3 regions of the Streptosporangium sp. NPDC002524 genome follow, and region 1 is predicted to be linked to each of the others. Evidence: predicted binding sites of a transcription regulator. Region 1 holds the regulator's gene; each other region holds the start of a gene.
What was found. The regulator HrcA, encoded in region 1, represses chaperone genes, less so after heat shock. The targets are predictions, from matches to a motif close to TTGGCACTCTCNNNNNGAGAGTGCCAA.

Region 1 (6,138 bases):
GCGCCGGCACCGCCTTCGCCTCACGGAACGCGGCGATCTCCTCCCCCGACACCCCGCCCTCGGGTCCGACCACCACGACGATGTCGCCTCCGGCCGGAAGGGGCAGGCCGGACAGCGGGGCCGCGGCCTCCTCGTGCAGCACCACCCCCAGCGCCGCCGCCGACAGCAGGGCGGCGACCTTCGCGGTGGACGCGAGCTCCGTCACCTCGGGCAGGTGGAAACGGCGCGACTGCTTGCCCGCCTCGCGCGCGGTGGAACGCCAGCGGGCCAGCGCCTTCGCCGCCCGCTCGCCCTTCCACTGGGTGACACACCTTGCCGCGGCCCAGGGGACGATCACGTCGACCCCCGCCTCGGTCATCATCTCCACGGCCAGCTCGCCCCGGTCGCCCTTGGGCAGGCCCTGGACCACGACCAGGCGCGGTGACGGCACGGGAACGTCGTGGCGGCGCAGCACCTCGACCCCGAGCGAGTCCTTGCCCGCCTCGGTCACCACGCACTCGGCGACGGAGCCCGCCCCGTCGGTGAGGTCGAGCCGCTCCCCGGCCCGCAGCCGCCGTACGGCCGCCGCGTGGCGCCCCTCGGGGCCGCCGAAGACGAACGCCGGTCTGGCCAGGTCGGCGGGGTCGGCCAGGAAGACCGGGACGGTCATCGGCCGACAGGGCCGTCAGGGCCGGACGGGCCGCCGGAGCCCGCAGGGCCGGGGCGCCGCGCCCCTGAGCCCGCCCAGGCCGGGCGACAGGCCCCGGAGCGGACCCGGGCGGGGCGACCCGCCCGGAGGCGAGCCGGGCCGCGCCCACGCGACCGGGAGCGGGCCTGCGAACGGGCCCGGCCGGTTTCCGTCGAAGACGCGCCGCGGTCGGCGGTCGTCAACGGCGTCCCGCGGTCGGTGACCGTCGAAGACGCCTCACAGCCCGCGGCCGTAAAAGGCATCCTGCGGTCGGCGACCGTCGAAGACGCCTCACAGCCCGCGGCCGTAGAAGGCATCCCACGGCCGGTGACCGTCGAAGACGTCCCACGGCCGGTGGCCGTCGAGGGCGCTTCGCAGTCAACGGCCATTGAAAGCGTCCCGCAGGCGGGAGAAGAAGCTCTGCTGCCCGGGGGCGAACTTGCCCGGCGGGCGCTCCTCGCCGCGGAGCCTGGCGAGCTCCTTCAGCAGCCCCTCCTGCTCGGCGTCGAGGCGGGAGGGGGTCTCCACGTTCACGTGGATCAGCAGGTCGCCGCGCCCCGTTTCGTTCAGGCGCTGCACGCCGCGCCCGTAGAGCGGGATCGTCTGGCCCGACTGCGTGCCGGGACGGATGTCGAGCTCCTCGGCGCCGTCGAGCGTCTCCATGGTCAGGATGGTGCCGAGCGCGGCCGCGGTCATCGGGATCTGCACGGTGCAGTGCAGGTCGTCGCCGCGCCTCTCGAAGATCTCGTGGGGACGCTCGACGATCTCCAGGAACAGGTCGCCGGGCGGGCCGCCGCCGGGGCCGATCTCACCCTCGCCGGCGAGCTGGATGTGGGTGCCGTCCTCGACCCCGGCCGGGATGCGGACCTTGATGGTCCGCCGGGTGCGGACCCGGCCGTCGCCGGAGCACTCCTGGCAGGGGTTGCGGATGATCGACCCGAAGCCGCCGCACTGGGGGCAGGGGCGGGAGGTCATGACCTGGCCGAGGAAGGACCGGGTGACCTGGGACACCTCGCCCCGGCCGTGACACATGTCACAGGTGTCGGGGTGGGTGCCGGCCGCGGCGCCGGAGCCCGTGCAGACGTCGCAGACCACCGCGGTGTCGACGACCAGCTCACGGGTCGTGCCGAAGCCCGACTCGCGCAGGTCGAGCTCGACCCGGATGGTGGCGTTGCGCCCGCGCCGGGCACGGGAACGGGGACCGCGGCCACCGCCGCCCCCGGCCGCGCCGAAGAAGGCGTCCATGATGTCGCTGAACGGGAAGCCGGCGCCGAAGCCCCCGGCCCCCGCGCCGCCACCCGAGGCGAACGGGTCGGCACCCATGTCGTACATCTGCCGCTTGCTGGAGTCGGACAGGACCTCGTAGGCCTGGGTGATCTCCTTGAAGCGTTCCTGGGTCTCGGAGTCGGGGTTGACGTCGGGATGCAGCTCGCGCGCCAGGCGGCGGTAGGCCTTCTTGATCTCTTCCGCACTGGCGTCGCGGCGCACCCCGAGGGTGCCGTAGTAGTCGCTCTTAGCCACTTTTCGTTGACCTCTTATGATGCAGCCAGGATCTGGCTGACGTAGCGTGCCACCGCGCGCACCGCGCCCATCGTGACCGGGTAGTCCATTCGCGTCGGGCCCAGCACACCGAGCCGGGCCAGTTGCTTGTCCCCAGAACCGTATCCGGCGGCGACGATGGACGTGCCCTGGAGTCCGGTGTAGGGGTTCTCCGAGCCGATCCGCACGGTCAGCGCCGAAAGGTCGGAGGTCTCACCGAGCAGTCGCATGAGCACGACCTGCTCTTCCAGAGCCTCCAGCACGTCGCGGAGCCCGACGGTGAAGTCGGCTCCCGCGAGGTTGGCGGCTCCGGCAAAAACGATCTTCTCATCGTGCCGGTCCACCAGGGACTCCAGCAGCACTGACAGGATAGTGGCAGCGAGCGGCCGGTCCTCCGTGGGCAGCAGCTCCGGCAGGTCCGCGACCTTGTCGGGGACGCTGGTGAGCCCGCACCCGTCGAGGGAGGCGTTGAGCATCGCGCGCAGGTGGGCCACGCGCTGCTCGTCGACGACGTTGGGCAGCTCGACCACGCGCTGCTCGACCCTGCCGGTGTTGGTGATGAGCACGAACATCAGCCGGCGCTCGCTCAGCGGCACCAGCTCGACGTGCCTGACCGTCGAGTGGGTCAGCGTGGGGTACTGGACCACGGCGACCTGCCGGGTGAGCTGGGCGAGCAACCGCACCGTCCGCATGACGACGTCGTCGATGTCCACGGCGCCGGCGAGGAAGCTCTCGATGGCCTTGCGCTCCGCGCTCGACAGGGGTTTCACCTGCGAGAGCCGGTCGACGAAGAGCCGGTAGCCCTTGTCGGTGGGCACCCGGCCGGCGCTGGTGTGGGGCTGGGCGATGTAACCCTGCTCCTCCAGCACCGCCATGTCGTTGCGGATCGTCGCCGGGGACACCCCCAGGTTGTGCCGATCCGCGAGGGCCTTCGAGCCCACCGGCTCGTTGGTGGACACGTAGTCCTCGACGATGGCGCGAAGCACGGCGAGCTTTCGGTCGTCGACCAACGTGGTCACCTCCCTGCCTGCGTTCAGAGGGAAACACGAGGTTTGGCACTCTGTGTTCCCGAGTGCCAAGTGTACGGCCCCGTCGCGGAAGGCGCGATAAGCAAGAGCTGCGGATGATGACGGCAAGCCGTTGTCAAGTCAACTGCTATCGCGATCCAAGCGGCACCCACCACAATTTGGGCATGTCCCAAGATTTCAGTTCTTATCCGGGCGACGCCTCCCGCGGCCCCGGTCACGGCGGCCCCCAGCAGCCGTACGGCCAGCAGCAGTACGGCCAGCAACCGTACGGCCAGCAGCCCCCCTCGTACGGTTACGCGCCTCCCGGCTACGGCGCCCCGCAGGGACCGCCTCCCCCCAGCGGGAAGATCAAGCCTGGTATCGGGTGGATCGTCGGGGCCTGGCTGATCGCCCTGGTCAGCGTCATCGTCGGCATCGGCGGCTTCGCCGGGGGCATCTTCAACGCGGTCACCGACGCGGCCCCGACGCAGACCTTCGCGCCGGGCCAGGCCGCGACGGTCGCGATCGACCCCGCGGACAAGCCCGCGATCTACGTCGCCACGGGCGGGCCCACCCAGTTCGAGTGCACGCTGAAGGGCGGTACGGGCACCCCCAGGCTGCAGAAGCCGGACCTCCAGCAGACCGTCGCGGGCCCCGACGGCGTCACCTGGGAGATGGGCCTGCGGGTCGGCGTGGACCAGGCGGGCGACTACCAGGTCCAGTGCTCCGCCGACCCGGCCGAGGGCACGACCTTCGGCGTGGGCAAGGAACTGGCCGCCGACTCGCTGGTGGGCGGGGTGGTCGCCCTCTTCGTGATCCCCGCCGTCGGGATCCTGCTCGCCATCCTCGTGACGATCGTCGTACTGGTGAAGCGGAGCGGCGCCCGCAAGCGCCGCGCCGCCTCGGTGCCGGTGGGGCAGTGGGGACAGCCGGGACAGCCGGGACCGTACGGCAGGTGACGGCGGGGTTTGCTAGCGTCCCACCTGATCCCCGGCGAGAGAGGGTGGGCGGTCGGTGATGTACGAGCGTGACGTTCTGGCGGGAGACTGGCGGCGCCCGCGCAGGGGGACGATCCCCCAGGTGCCCGCGGAGCTCGACCTGGTCGTCGAGGACGCCGACGGCGGCTTCTGCGGCGCCGTGGTGGCCTGCGACAAGGAGGCCGTCACCCTGGAGGACCGCTTCGGGCGCCGGCGGGTGTTCCCGCTGGAGCCGGCCGCGTTCCTGCTGGAGGGCAAGGTGGTGACGCTCGTGCGGCCCGCCGCCGCGCCGCGCGGCCCCAGGCGGAGCGCGTCGGGCTCCATCGCGGTGGAGGGCCTGCGGGCCCAGGTCGCCAGGGAGAGCCGGATCTACGTGGAGGGCGTGCACGACGCCGCGCTCGTGGAGAAGGTGTGGGGGCACGACCTGCGGGTCGAGGGGGTGGTCGTGGAGTACCTGGAGGGGATCGACCACCTGCCCTCGATCGTCGAGGAGTTCGGGCCGGGGCCGGAGCGGCGGCTGGGCGTGCTCGTCGACCACCTGGTCCCCGGTTCCAAGGAGAGCCGCATCGCCGCGCGGGTCTCCTCGCCGCACGTGCTGATCGTCGGGCATCCGTTCGTGGACGTCTGGCAGGCGGTGAGGCCGGACGTGCTCAAGATCCCTTCCTGGCCGTCGGTGCCGCGCGGCGTGCCCTGGAAGGAGGGCGTCGTCGCCGCGCTGGGCTGGAACGTGGAGCCCGCCGCGGCATGGCGCCGCATTCTCGGATCGGTCACGACATATGCCGATCTGGAGCCTGAGCTCCTCGGCCCCGTCGAGGAGCTGATCGACTTCGTGACGGTTCCCGGCGAGGATGGCTGAGCCGTCAATCCACCAGGGCCGTCAACCCATCAGGAGGGGACATGAGCGAGAACCCCGAGGACCCACCGGGCGACGACCGGACCCGGCGCATCGGCGACCCCCCGCCCGGCCACACGTGGCCGGGCCGCAGCACCCCGCCCCCCGGGCAGGGATACGGCCGGCCGGACGAGGGTTACGGGCAGCCGGACCCGGGTTACGGGCATCCGGGCCCGGAATACGGCCGCTCGGGTCAGGGATACGGGCAGCCGGACCCGAGGTACGGGGGTTACCCGCCCCCCGCCTCCCCGTACGACGCCGGCGGCTACCAGAACGGCCACCAGGGGGCCCAGCAGCCCGGATACCACCAGTACGGCGGCTACGGCTCCCCGCCGGGATACGGCTACCAGGCCCCGCCGGGCACCTACGGCGCGCGGCCGGGAAGCGACGACACCACCATGGCGATGCTCGCCCACCTGCTGGGCCTGCTCACCTCCTTCGTCGGGCCGCTGGTGCTCTTCCTGGCGAAGAAGGACGAGTCGCCCTACGTGCGCGACCAGGCCGCCGAGGCGCTCAACTTCCAGCTCACGGTGCTGATCGTCTACTTCGTCTCCTGGGTCCTGGCGTTCGTGCTCATCGGTTTCGTGCTGATGTTCTTCCTCTGGATCGGATCGATCGTCATGGCGATCGTCGCCGCGGTGGCGGCCAACCGGGGAGAGAGATACCGCTACCCGGTGAACATCCGCTTCGTCAGCTGACCCGTCCGCCGGCCGGGAGCGGCACCGGGTGGAGCCTCAGGTGAGGTCGCGGACCAGCGCGTCGGCCAGCAGGCGGCCACGCAGGGTGAGCACCGCGCGGCCCGCCTTGAACGGCTCCACCTCCAGCAGGCCGTCGGCGAGCGCGCGGGCGACCACCGGGGGCCGTTCCAGCTCCGCGAGCGGGAACCCCCCGGCGAGCCGCAGCTCCAGCATCAGCCGTTCCACCGCCCTGTCCTCGGGGCCCAGCACCTCGCGCGCGTGCGCGGGCGAGGTGCCCGCGGCCAGGCGCTGGGCGTAGGCCGCGGGGTGCTTCACGTTCCACCAGCGGGTGCCGCCGACGTGGCTGTGCGCCCCGGGC
Region 2 (6,138 bases), on a different contig from region 1:
CCAGCGCTCGTTCCAGCTCCAGCTCCAGCGGGGCGAGCACCCGCACGGTGCGGAGGATGTCGGAGAGGTGGTCGTCGACCGATTTCATGGAGCTCATCGCGAGGCCAGGAACTCCTTGAGCCAGGGCATGAACTCGGGCGCCAGGTCGGGACGCTCGGCGGCGAACTGCACCACCGTGCGCAGGTAGTCGAGCTTGTTGCCGGTGTCGTAGCGACGCCCCCTGAACAGCACGCCGTGCACCGGGCCGCCCTGGTCGGTGCCGCGTCCGGCGAGGGTGCGGAGCGCGTCGGTGAGCTGGATCTCGTCGCCCCGTCCCGGAGGGGTGTTCTCCAGGACCTCGAAGACGGCCGGGTCGATCACGTAGCGGCCGATGATGGCCCAGTTGGACGGGGCCTCGTCGGCGGGAGGCTTCTCCACCAGGTCGGTCACCCTGACCACGTCGTCCTCGGCGGTGGCCTCGATGGCGGCGCAGCCGTACAGGGAGACCTGCTCCTGGGGGACCTCCATCAGCGCGATGACGCTGCCGCCGTGCGTGCCTCGCACCTCGATCATGCGCTTGAGGAGCTCGTCGCGGGGGTCGATGAGGTCGTCGCCGAGCAGGCAGGCGAAGGGGTGGTCGCCAACGTGCTGCTTGGCGCACAGGACGGCGTGGCCGAGGCCGCGAGGCGTGCCCTGCCGTACGTAGTGCAGGATGGCCAGGTCGGAGGGCTCCCGCACCTGGGAGAGGCGCTCGTCGTCGCCCTTGGCGACCAGGATCTCCTCGAGCTCGTGGGCCCGGTCGAAGTGATCCTCGATGGAACGCTTGTTCTTACCGGTGACCATGAGAACGTCGAGCAGCCCGGCGGAGACGGCCTCCTCGACGACATACTGGATCGCGGGCTTGTCGACGATGGGCAACATCTCCTTGGGGGTCGCCTTGGTCGCCGGAAGAAAACGGGTGCCCATACCCGCCGCGGGAACGACTGCTTTCGTCACAGCTTCGAAGTCGGCCATAACGAAACCTTAGTGGAGGGACCTGTGGGCAAGCTGACGCTGCGTGCCACGATCGAGGCCGCACGCGCCTCGATCCCCGGCGAGAAACGGCACGCGGCCTCCGTCCAGATCAGGGAATCCCTGCTGGACCGGCCCTGGGTCCAGATGGCCGGGCTGGTCGCGTGCTACTGGTCGATCGGTACGGAACCGGCGACCCACGGGCTGGTCTTCGCCCTGTGGAAACACGGCGCGACCGTGATCCTGCCCGTGCTCCGCGACGACGACGATCTCGACTGGGCGGTGTACGACGGCCCCGACACCCTCGCCCCCGGCCGCTTCGGGCTCATGGAACCGGTCGACACCCGGCGCGGCGTCGACGCCGTCAGGACCGCGGCCCTGGTGATCGTGCCCGCGCTCGCGGTCGACAGGACCACCGGGGTACGGCTGGGCCGGGGCGGCGGCTCCTACGACCGGGCCCTGGCCAGGGTCGGCCCGAACGTGCCGACGGTGGCGCTGCTCCACGAGGGCGAGCTGATCGACGGGGTGCCCGCCGAGCCCCACGACCTCGCGGTTCGCTACGCGGCGACCCCTGAGGGGATCTTCAAGACCGCTGTCGCGGAGGCCTGACCGACCGGCGGAACCGGGATGTGACCGACCGGCGGAGCGTCGGCGTACGCGGGATTGAAGCGGGACTGAAAGCGTCAGGATCGTGACAGGGAGTGGGCGCCGCCCGCGCGTGGCAGCCCTCTCGAATACGACACAATGGTCCCCGGAGTCGGAGAGGGGACCAGATGGGACTGGACGTCTGGCTGCTTCTCGGTGCCGGAATCGTCATCGCGGCCATCGTCGCAGTACGTGTCGCCCATCGGAGCGGGCTGCCCAGCCTCCTGATCTTCCTGGGCTTCGGGCTGCTCGTCGGCGAGTCCGGGCTCGGGCTACAGTTCGAGAACCCGCAGCTCGCGCAGCAGATAGGCCTGATCGCGCTGGCGATCATCCTGGCCGAGGGCGGTCTGACCACCACTTGGAGCCACGTCAAGGGAGCCATTCCCACCGCCCTGGTGCTCGCCACCGTCGGCGTGGGGGTGAGCATCGCGGCCGTCGCGATCCCGGTGCACCTGATCCTCGGCATGGACTGGCGGACCGCGTTCCTGCTCGGCGCGATCCTCGCCTCCACCGACGCCGCCGCCGTCTTCTCCGTACTGCGGCGCCTGCCCCTGCCCTCGCGCCTCGCGGGCATCCTGGAGGCCGAGTCGGGGCTCAACGACGCGCCCACGGTGATCGCCGTCATGCTGCTGAGCGCGGCCACCTCGCCCAGTCTTGGGGTGGCGCTGTTCGAGGTGGTCCTCGAACTCGTGGTGGGCGCGGCCGTCGGCCTGGCGGTCGCCCCGCTCGGCGCGTACGCGCTGCGCCGCATCGCGCTGCCCGTCTCCGGCCTGTACCCCATCGCGGTGCTCGCGCTCGCGTTCGTCGCCTACGCGGGAGCCATGCTGCTGCACGGCAGCGGCTTCCTCGCGATCTATCTCGCGGCACTGGTCATGGGCAACTCCCGGATGCCGCACCGCGCGGCCTCGCGGGGTTTCGCCGAGGGGGTGGCCTGGCTGGCGCAGATCGGCCTGTTCGTCATGCTCGGCATGCTGGCCAGCCCCTCGGAGATGCCGTCCGCGATCGTGCCGGGCCTGGTGGCCGGGCTGATCCTGGTCGCGGTGGCCCGCCCTCTGTCGATCATCGTTTCCGCGCTGCTGACCCGGCTGACGCGCATCGACCGGCTGGGCTGGCGGGAGCAGGCGTTCCTGTCGTGGGCCGGACTGCGCGGCGCGGTGCCCATCGTGCTCGCCACCATCCCCTGGGCCGCCACCTCCGTTCCCGACGGCACCGCCAAGTTCGTGTTCAACGAGGTCTTCGTGATCGTCATCGTCTACACCCTGTTGCAGGGGCCGACGCTGCCGTTCGTGGCGAAGCTCCTCAAGCTGACCACGCCCGCCGAGGCCCGCGACCTGGAGGTCGAGTCGGCGCCACTGGAGGAGCTCAACGCCGACCTGCTCCAGGTCAAGGTGCCCCCGACGTCCATGCTCCACGGCGTGGAGATCTTCGAACTGCGACTGCCCTCGGACGCCCAGGTGACGCTGATCGTCAGGGACGGCCGTACGTTCGTCCCCACCGACTCCACCAGGATCAGGGTCGACGACCAGCTGCTGGTCGTGACCACGGCCGCCTGCCGCGACACGGTCGAACGCCGGATGCGCGCGATCAGCCGCAAGGGCAAACTCGCGGGCTGGTTCGGCGAGCGGGGCACCTGATCGGGGGCCGACGCGGCGTCCGGGTGGGGTACGGCGTCTGGGCGGGGGGCGGCGTCCGATCAGGGGCCGGCGTCCGATCAGGGGGCGGCACCCGGCTGAGGTCAGACACCTGAGCGACGTCCGGCACTTAAGTCCCTTAAGTTACTTAAGTGACGTCGTCCGGCACCTGACCTGAAGGCGGCGGTCCCCGATCCGAGGACGGCCCGCATCCGAACCGGGGTCCGGCCGTACCCGATCCAGGCCCCGGCCACGTCCGAAGCGGGGTCCCGCCAAAGCCGGGGCGAGCATTTGGACACTGCCGAATCGGGGGCCGGGAACACCCGATCCACCAGGCCGGGCCACGTACGAGGCGGGATCCGGCCCCATCTGATCGGGATCCGGCTACGGAATGCGAGGACTCCGACTCGCGTTTAAGCTTGTCGGCTGCGTACCATTAGCAGTCGCGCCACTAGAGTGCCAATCGGCGCGGATCATACGAGGAGGAGCGCGTGCCCACCTACCAGTACGCCTGCACAGCCTGTAACAACCAGTTCGAAATCGTCCAGAAGTTCTCCGACGACGCTCTCACCGAGTGCCCGAGCTGCGCGGGCGACCTGCGCAAGGTGTTCTCCGCGGTCGGCATCGTCTTCAAGGGCTCGGGCTTCTACCGGACCGACAGCCGGTCTTCGTCGTCGAGCACGGTGACCTCCGCGAACGGTTCGTCGAGCTCTTCCGGCTCCTCGGACTCCTCCGGTTCGTCCTCGTCGAAGTCCTCCGACTCGTCGAGCTCGTCCGACTCGTCCTCGTCGAAGTCGTCGAGCTCCTCGTCGGACTCCAAGTCGACGAAGACCACGAGCAGCACGGCCGCCGCGGCCTCCTGAGCCACGTCGCCCGCCACTCCCACCCTCCGGCCGTTCAAGGGCGGCCACCCAACCGGCCGCCCCGGACCGTAGCCCCCATCGGCGGAAGACGGGTGGGTGACAAGCCTCAGCCTCTCCGTCCGCCGTCGGTATCGCGAGACATTCCCCGGTCGGCGTCCCGCCCGTTTCACCGAAAGCGATCGAGCGGCCACCCGCGGACGTAGTTATCCACAGGCTGTCACCCGGGCTCCTCAGGGACCGGTCCGTGGCGCTAACCTCTGCTCCATGGTCACTCGCGCGGACATCGGAGTCATCGGCGGCTCGGGCTTCTACTCCCTGCTCGACGACGCCACAGAGGTCGAGATCACCACGCCGTACGGCCCGCCCAGCGACGTCGTCACGGTCGGCCGGATCGGGTCGCGCTCGGTCGCCTTCGTGCCCCGCCACGGCCGCGACCACCGCTTCCCCCCACACCGGATCCCCTACCGGGCGAACCTGTGGGCACTGCGTTCCCTCGGCGTCCGCCAGGTCCTCGCCCCCAGCGCGGTCGGCTCGCTGCGCGCCGAGATCGGCCCCGGCGCCCTGGTCGTCCCCGACCAGATCGTCGACCGCACCTCGGGCCGGGTGCAGACCTACTACGACGCGGGCGGGGTCGTCCACGTCGCCTTCGCCGACCCCTACTGCCCCTCGGGTCGCGCGGCGGCCGTCTCCACGGCGCGTTCCGCCGACTGGGAGGTGACCGACGGCGGCACCCTCGTGGTCATCGAGGGCCCGCGCTTCTCGTCCCGCGCCGAGTCCCGCTGGTTCAGCGGCAACGGCTGGTCGATCGTCGGCATGACCGGCTTCCCCGAGTCCGTCCTCGCCCGCGAGCTGGCCCTCTGCTACACCTCGATCTCCCTCGTCACCGACCACGACGCCGGGGTCGAGGCGGGCGAGGGGGTCACCCACGACGAGGTCCTCGCCTTCTTCGCCACCAACGTCGGCCGCATGCGCTCCCTCGTCGGCGACGTCGTCGCCGCCCTCCCCGAAGAGCGCACCTGCCCCTGCCCGAACGCGCTGGACGGCCTCAAGCTCCCCTTCGACCTCCCCGGCTGACCCTGCGACCGGCGCCCTTGCACCACCATCAAGCAAGTCCCCCGACGAACCCCGAAAACGACCGAATCCCTCTCCCGTCCAAGCCACCCGGACCCGTCGAGAGTCCCCCGCCCCGCCCATCGACCGGCCATCCCACCCACCACGGGCACCGCCACTCGGCGAGGCAGCCCCACCCACTCACGGGCACCGCCACTTGGCCGGGCGTCCCACCCACCCTGGACACCGCACCGCCACGCGGCCAGACATCCCATTCACCACGGGCACCGCACCGCCACTCGGCGAGGCCGTCCCACCCATCACGGGCACCGCGCCGCCCGGCTCCCATCCCTGGAGTCAGCCATGCGCGCTCTGCGCCGCTTCCTCGACCGCCGTCACCGTCTCATCGCCACCGCCGTCGCCGCCCTGGCGATGGGCTGCGCCGTACTGGCGCTGCGCCCGGACACCGCCTCGGTGACCGTCCTGACCGCCTCCAGGGATCTTCCCGGTGGCGTGCTGGAGCCGTCCGACCTCGTACCGGCCCCGCTGAGACCCGGTACGGTCCCCGACGGCGCCCTGAGGCCCGGCACGCCGTACGCGGGAAAGATCCTGACGGGTCCCGCGCGGCGCGGGGAGCCGCTGACCGACGTCCGCCTGCTCGGCCCCGGCCTGCTGGCCGCCCACGGCGAGGGAACGGTCGCCACCCCCGTACGCGTCGCCGACCCCGAGACCGCGGGCCTGCTCTCCCCGGGTGACGTGGTGGACGTGCTCGCCACCACCTCGGCATGGGACGGCGATGTTCCGGCGACCGTCGCGGCCGAGGACGTCACGGTCCTGGCCACCCCGGGCGGGGAGTCGGAGCGCGGCGCGCTCATCGTGCTGGCCACCACGTCGGCCCAGGCGACCGAGCTCGCCTCCGCCCAGGCCGGCGGTCGGCTCTCCATCACGATCGGCCCGCG
Region 3 (6,138 bases), on a different contig from region 1:
CCTCTGGATCAAGGTTTCCCGACAGCGAGAATAAAAGACAGGAATTGCCGGTTCGCTGGAAGAATTGACTATTTTGGCTGGTCAACCAGGGCCGATACAGCCGGTTAGGCGAAGTCGATCCGGCCGGTCAGCCGAAACCGCGCACCAAGGCGAACGACGGTCAGCCGAAACCGCGCGGGAAGGTGAACGACCCGTCAACCGGGACCGCACACGAAGGCGAACGGCCGGTCGCCGATTCGGGTGAGAATGACCACCGCGGATTCGTCACCGGAAAGCCGGAGGTCTTTCCTGAGGCGGTCGACGTCCACCGCGGAGCCGCGCTTCTTGATCGTCACATTGCCCGCGCCGCGCTCGCGGAGCGCCGCGCGCAGCCGCTTGAGCGAGAAGGGCATCGTCTCGTGGACCTCGTACCGCGACGCCCACGGTGTCGACGTCGCGGTGTCGCCGGTGATGTAGGCGATCTGCGGGTCGAGCAGGCGCCCGCCGACCGACGCGGCGATCTCCGCGACCAGGTGGGCGCGGATCGCCGCGCCGTCCGGCTCGTAGATGTAGCGGCCCGCGGGGCCGGTGGCGGGGTCGCCGAGGGCGGGGTCGGGCGTCATCGTGGCGCCCGACGGCAGGATCGTGGCCCTGCGCGCCGTCCCGCCCGCCAGCGCGCCGCACCAGATCACGGCCTCCTTGACGTCGCCCTTGTAGGAGACCCACTCGGCCTCCGCGCCCTCGGGGACGAACTCGTACGGGATCCCGGGGGCGACCTTCAGGCAGGCGGCCCCGGCCCCGGCCACCATCTCCAGCACCGCGGGCCAGGGCGGCGAGTAGCCCATCGGGTCGAAGGTCCTGCCCCGCGCCGTACGGCGCGCGGGGTCGGCGAACAGGACGTCGAAGGCGGCCGGGTCCAGGGTGGAGGCGTCGGCGGCGCGGACCGAGACGCGGTCGCCGAACCCCAGGGCGTCCGCGTTGGCCCGGGCGATCGCGGCGGTGAGCGGGTCGGTGTCGACGGCCTCGACCGAGCACCCGGCCCTGGCCAGGGCGAGGAGGTCGCCGCCGATGCCGCAGCAGACGTCGGCGACCCGCGAGCCCGCGGGGACGCGCCGCGCCCGGTGGTCGGCGACCTCGCGGCGGGTGGCCTGCTCCAGGCCGGTCCGGGTGAAGTACATGAGATCGGCGTCGGCCCCGAACTTCTCCCGCGCGCGCAGCCGGAGCGTGGCCTGCGTGAGCGCCGCGGAGGTCAGGTCCGCGTCGTAGGTCTTCCGCAGCCTGGTCACGGCCGCCACCGGGTCGTCGCCGGCGGTCCCGGCCGCCGCGTCCAGGGCCTCCTGGCCGCGCGGGGTCAGGAGTTCCAGGAATGCGTCGAGATTCACACCGGCCGACGCTACCGCCTCGCCCGCCGGGGTTCGCGAGGGGCTTCCACCTGGTTTGACGTTCGCGTGAAGCGCAGAAGGGGTGCTTCGTGTTGACTGTCAAGGCCACCTTGCATACTGTTCCGTATTGGCACTCTCCTGGTGAGAGTGCCAAATACATGCGACGAGGCAGGTCTGACACCCGCGACGGCAGACCGCTGGTCGCCTCTTCTAGATCGTTCACATCTGAAGGGGAGGTCCGACGTGACGACCGCCACCAAGGTTCCCGTTAAGCCGCTCGGCGACCGCATTGTGGTCCAGCCGCTTGAGGCCGAGCAGACCACCGCTTCCGGTCTGGTCATCCCGGACACCGCCAAGGAGAAGCCGCAAGAGGGCAAGGTCCTCGCGGTTGGTCCCGGCAACTGGGATGAGGAAGGCGAGAAGCGCATTCCGCTCGACGTCAGCGAGGGCGACGTGGTCCTCTACAGCAAGTACGGCGGCACCGAGGTGAAGTACAACGGCGAGGAGTACCTCGTGCTCTCCGCCCGTGACGTGCTCGCCATCATCGAGAAGTAATTCTCAACTTCACAAAGATGACGTATCGAGCCCCGGGTCGCGACAGCGCCCGGGGCTTTGATGCGCCGACGTACTTATAGAGAGGATTGTCATGCCGAAGACCCTGTCGTTCGAGGAGGACGCGCGCCGAGCTCTCGAGCGCGGCGTGAACGCTCTCGCGGACGCGGTCAAGGTGACGCTGGGCCCGCGTGGTCGCAACGTCGTCATCGACAAGAAGTTCGGTGCGCCCACCATCACCAACGACGGTGTCACCATCGCCCGCGAGGTCGAGCTGGAGGCGCCGTACGAGAACCTGGGCGCCCAGCTCGCCAAGGAAGTGGCGACCAAGACCAACGACGTCGCCGGTGACGGCACCACCACCGCGACCGTCCTGGCCCAGGCCATGGTCCGCGAGGGTCTGCGCAACGTGGCCGCCGGAGCGCAGCCGCTCTCCCTCAAGCGCGGCATCGACCTCGCCGCCAAGGCCGTCAGCGACCGGCTCATCGAGTCGGCCCGCCCGGTCGAGGACAAGAAGGAGATCGCGAATGTCGCGACGATCTCCGCGCAGGACGCCAAGATCGGCGAGCTGATCGCCGAGGCGTTCGACAAGGTGGGCAAGGACGGTGTCATCACCGTCGAAGAGTCCAACAGCATGGGCCTGGAGCTCGAGTTCACCGAGGGCCTCCAGTTCGACAAGGGTTACCTGTCGCCCTACATGGTGACCGACCAGGAGCGCATGGAAGCGATCCTGGAGGACCCCTACATCCTGATCACCCAGGGCAAGATCGCCTCGGTCTCGGACTTCCTGCCGCTGCTCGAGAAGATCGCGCAGACGAAGAAGGCCCTGCTCGTCATCGCCGAGGACGTCGAGGGTGAGGCCCTCGCGGTCCTCGTCACGAACAAGATCCGTGGCACCTTCACCTCCGTCGCCGTCAAGGCGCCGGGCTTCGGCGACCGCCGCAAGGCCATGCTGCAGGACATCGCCATCCTCACCGGTGGCCAGGTCGTCAGCGAGGAGATCGGCCTCAAGCTGGAGCACGTCGGCCTTGAGGTGCTGGGCACCGCCCGGCGCGTCGTCATCACCAAGGACTCCACCACCGTCGTCGACGGTGCCGGCGAGGCCTCGGCGATCGCCGACCGCGTCAAGGAGATCAAGCTCGCCATCGAGCAGTCCGACTCCGACTGGGACCGCGAGAAGCTCCAGGAGCGCCTCGCCAAGCTCTCCGGCGGCGTCTGCGTGCTCAAGGTCGGCGCGGCCACCGAGGTGGAGCTGAAGGAGAAGAAGCACCGCCTGGAGGACGCCATCTCGGCGACGCGCGCGGCGATCGAGGAGGGCATCGTCTCCGGCGGTGGCTCCGCGCTCATCCACGTCGCCAAGGTCCTCGACGACCTGGGCCTCACCGGCGACGAGGCGACCGGCGTCTCCATCGTCCGCAAGGCGCTCGTCGAGCCGGCCCGCTGGATCGCGGAGAACGCCGGTCTTGAGGGCTACGTCGTGACGGCGAAGGTCACCGAGCTGCCCGTCGGCCAGGGCTTCAACGCCGCCACCGGCGAGTACGGCGACCTGATCGGCCAGGGCGTCATCGACCCGGTCAAGGTCACCCGCTCGGCCGTCCAGAACGCCGCCTCCATCGCCGGCATGCTGCTGACGACCGAGGCCCTCGTGGTGGACAAGCCCGAGGAGGAGGCCCCGGCCGCCGCCGGCGGTCACGGCCACGGTCACGGCCACTGATCGGCACCTGATCGGCACCTGATCGGCACCTGACCGGCATCCGGTCGGCCGCCGGTCGATCTCGTCGGTTCCGAACGGCTCGCGTCTCCGAGGAGGCGCGAGCCGTTCGCGTTTCGCGGTAAACCGAAAACGATCTCAAGCGTCACGGTGGACAGAAGACCAAACGCGGTTCTCCCGAATAGCCGACGTATTTGGCAATCGAATGAAATATTTGCACATTCTGTAGTCATTGCGGTCGCCGTTTGATTACGCGCCGTTACTCCGCCTCAATGTGACCAATCCGTAGCCGTTTGCGATGACGACAGTCACTATCAGGGCGGGCATCATGCCTAACGTGACCGAGGGATGCGTCGCCGACGCCAAAAATGGGGTGAGGCTTGCGACGAGGTCTGATGGGGTCGCCCACAGGGATGATCTCAAGGATCTGACGAGCCTCGCCGTTCAGGGGGATCGCACCGCGATCGAATCTCTGATCGCGCAACTGCGGCCGATGGTCGTCCGATATTGCCGTGGTCGTCTGGGCCGGGTTTCCGGTCAGTATCACATCGCGGACGACGTGGCCCAGGAAGTATGCATAGCGGTGCTGTCCGCACTGCCCCGCTACCGTGACATGGGACGCCCGTTCGCGTCCTTCGTCTTCGGCATCGCGTCTCACAAGGTGGCCGACGCGCTGCGCAGCTCCGTACGATCCGCCGTGCCCACCCAGGACCTTCCTGACGGGCCCGACGAGGGTCCGGGGCCGGAGGAGACCGTGGTGCGTTACATCGAGGCCGAACACGCCCGCCGGCTGCTGTCGAGGCTGCCGGACAACCAGCGCGAGCTACTCATGCTTCGAGTGGTGTCGGGCCTTTCCGCCGAGGAGACCGGTAATGTACTTGGCATGTCACCAGGGGCGGTCCGTGTGGCCCAGCACAGGGCGCTGGCCCGGCTACGAGCGATGGCGGAGCTGGAGTCGATAGCTTGACCGCGGAGCAGTCGAGCAGGGGGCGCGAGCGGAAGCCCGAACCGCGGGACGGGGCTCGCGACGACCCGGAGCGAGAACGATCATGACAACGGTTCACCCGCGACGTCCGGCTCGGAGATACGGGCCGGACGAGGACCCGGCGGTCGCCGAGACCGACGAGATCGTGGAGGCGCTCTCCGCCAGGAGGCCCCTTCCGGCCTCGGACGTCGCGACCTCAGACGTCGCGGTCGCCCTGCTGGCGGCCCTGGCCGACGACGTGGATCAGCGGTGTTCCTCGGTGTCGATCACGCCGTCCACGTAACCACGGGCGTATTCCCAGCTCACGTAGTCGGTGGGGTTGGGCTGGTAGGCGGGCTCGTGCACCTGGGGCTGGCCGTTCTCGATCATCTGGCGCAGGTTGCCGCGCAGCAGCTCCCAGTCGAAGTAGTGCTGTTCGCCGCATTCGGGGCAGTCGAGCACCAGGCCGAGCACACCCTGGGGCTCCAGCAGTGAGCGGAAGACCTCCACGTCGGCGAGGTCGGTCATCGCCTCGTCGCGCTCGTCCGTCGTCAGCGGCTCGGGATCGTCGGGATCGCCCAGCGCCGCCGCCGGGTCGTCGGGGTCATCCGCGAACGGGTCGCGAGGGACATCGTCGAGCACGATCCCACCTTATGGCCTGGATGTGACAGACAGGTTCCGAACTGCACGAGTAGGACACTCCACGACGGTACGGGCAGGTCAGGGACCGGGGCGTGGCCCGAGGTCCTGGGCGAGCCAGCCACGCCGGGAGGCCTCCGCCCCCGCCTGGAACCGGGACTGCGCCCCCAGCTCGGCCATGGCGTCGGCGAACCTGGCGCGGACCGTGCGGACCGAGACGCCCAGCTGCCGGGCGATCATCTCGTCGGAGACGCCCTGACCGGCCAGCCGCAGCACCCTGACCACCCCGTCGTCGCGGTGGGTCCCGGGCAGGCGGGCCCCGCGGGCCCACAGCTCCTCGAAGAGCGAGCGCAGCGCGGCCACCACGACCGGAGCCCTGACCAGGTGGAAGTTGTAGGCGTTCTCGGCGAGCGTGCCGCCCCACTGGGCGGGCATGCCCGCGGCGTCGTCCCCCGCGACGAGGAACCAGCTGGGCACCGTGTCGAGGGTGCGCACCTCGGCCCCCGCCCGCTCGAACTGGTCCAGCTTGTCGCGCAGGCCGGGGATCTCCAGGGTGTGGACCGGGATGGTGACCCGGCAGGAGAGCAGGCCGGTGCGCTGGCCGCCGATCCACTGGTCGGCGTAGCGGTGCGCGAAGTCGCTCATCGTCCGCCGGTCGGGGATGCTCGACAGCAGTCTCAGCGGCGGGGCCTGGACCGCCATGCCGATCACGCTCTCGTAGAGCTCGTCGGCGCCCCCGACCAGGTCCACGGAGAACTGGCCGGTCTGGTAGTCGCGGCCGGCGTCGTACTGGTGGATGAGGCCGCGGATCGAGCCGAGCACGGTGTCGATTCTGCGGCTCTCGGCGGCGAGCCGGTCCAGCCTCTCCGCGATCAGGTGGCCGAGGGCCGCGGCCGGGTGACGGGCCAGGT

Region 2: a site for HrcA is predicted at 3,703-3,729, ahead of ABT053_RS16540 (FmdB family zinc ribbon protein). Genes of this name have one in related genera too.
Region 3: a site for HrcA is predicted at 1,489-1,515, ahead of groES (co-chaperone GroES). Genes of this name have one in related genera too.

The regions. Positions count from the first base shown of each region.
Region 1 is NZ_JBEOWK010000025.1:28,863-35,000, reverse strand. Features, by position in the region: gene ABT053_RS33490 (16S rRNA (uracil(1498)-N(3))-methyltransferase) at 1-649, opposite strand, end outside; gene dnaJ (molecular chaperone DnaJ) at 1,046-2,188, opposite strand; gene hrcA (heat-inducible transcriptional repressor HrcA) at 2,203-3,216, opposite strand; gene ABT053_RS33475 (hypothetical protein) at 3,399-4,172, shown strand; gene ABT053_RS33470 (DUF3097 domain-containing protein) at 4,231-5,046, shown strand; gene ABT053_RS33465 (DUF4870 domain-containing protein) at 5,088-5,780, shown strand; gene hemW (radical SAM family heme chaperone HemW) at 5,817-6,138, opposite strand, start outside.
Region 2 is NZ_JBEOWK010000008.1:258,878-265,015, reverse strand. Features, by position in the region: gene glp (molybdotransferase-like divisome protein Glp) at 1-88, opposite strand, end outside; gene galU (UTP--glucose-1-phosphate uridylyltransferase GalU) at 94-993, opposite strand; gene ABT053_RS16550 (5-formyltetrahydrofolate cyclo-ligase) at 1,018-1,599, shown strand; gene ABT053_RS16545 (potassium/proton antiporter) at 1,764-3,269, shown strand; gene ABT053_RS16540 (FmdB family zinc ribbon protein) at 3,758-4,129, shown strand; gene ABT053_RS16535 (S-methyl-5'-thioadenosine phosphorylase) at 4,394-5,203, shown strand; gene ABT053_RS16530 (RcpC/CpaB family pilus assembly protein) at 5,543-6,138, shown strand, end outside.
Region 3 is NZ_JBEOWK010000012.1:85,156-91,293, reverse strand. Features, by position in the region: gene ABT053_RS21690 (class I SAM-dependent methyltransferase) at 195-1,361, opposite strand; gene groES (co-chaperone GroES) at 1,605-1,916, shown strand; gene groL (chaperonin GroEL) at 2,008-3,627, shown strand; gene ABT053_RS21675 (sigma-70 family RNA polymerase sigma factor) at 3,953-4,591, shown strand; gene ABT053_RS21670 (hypothetical protein) at 4,674-4,892, shown strand; gene ABT053_RS21665 (DUF5319 family protein) at 4,853-5,230, opposite strand; gene ABT053_RS21660 (helix-turn-helix transcriptional regulator) at 5,309-6,138, opposite strand, start outside.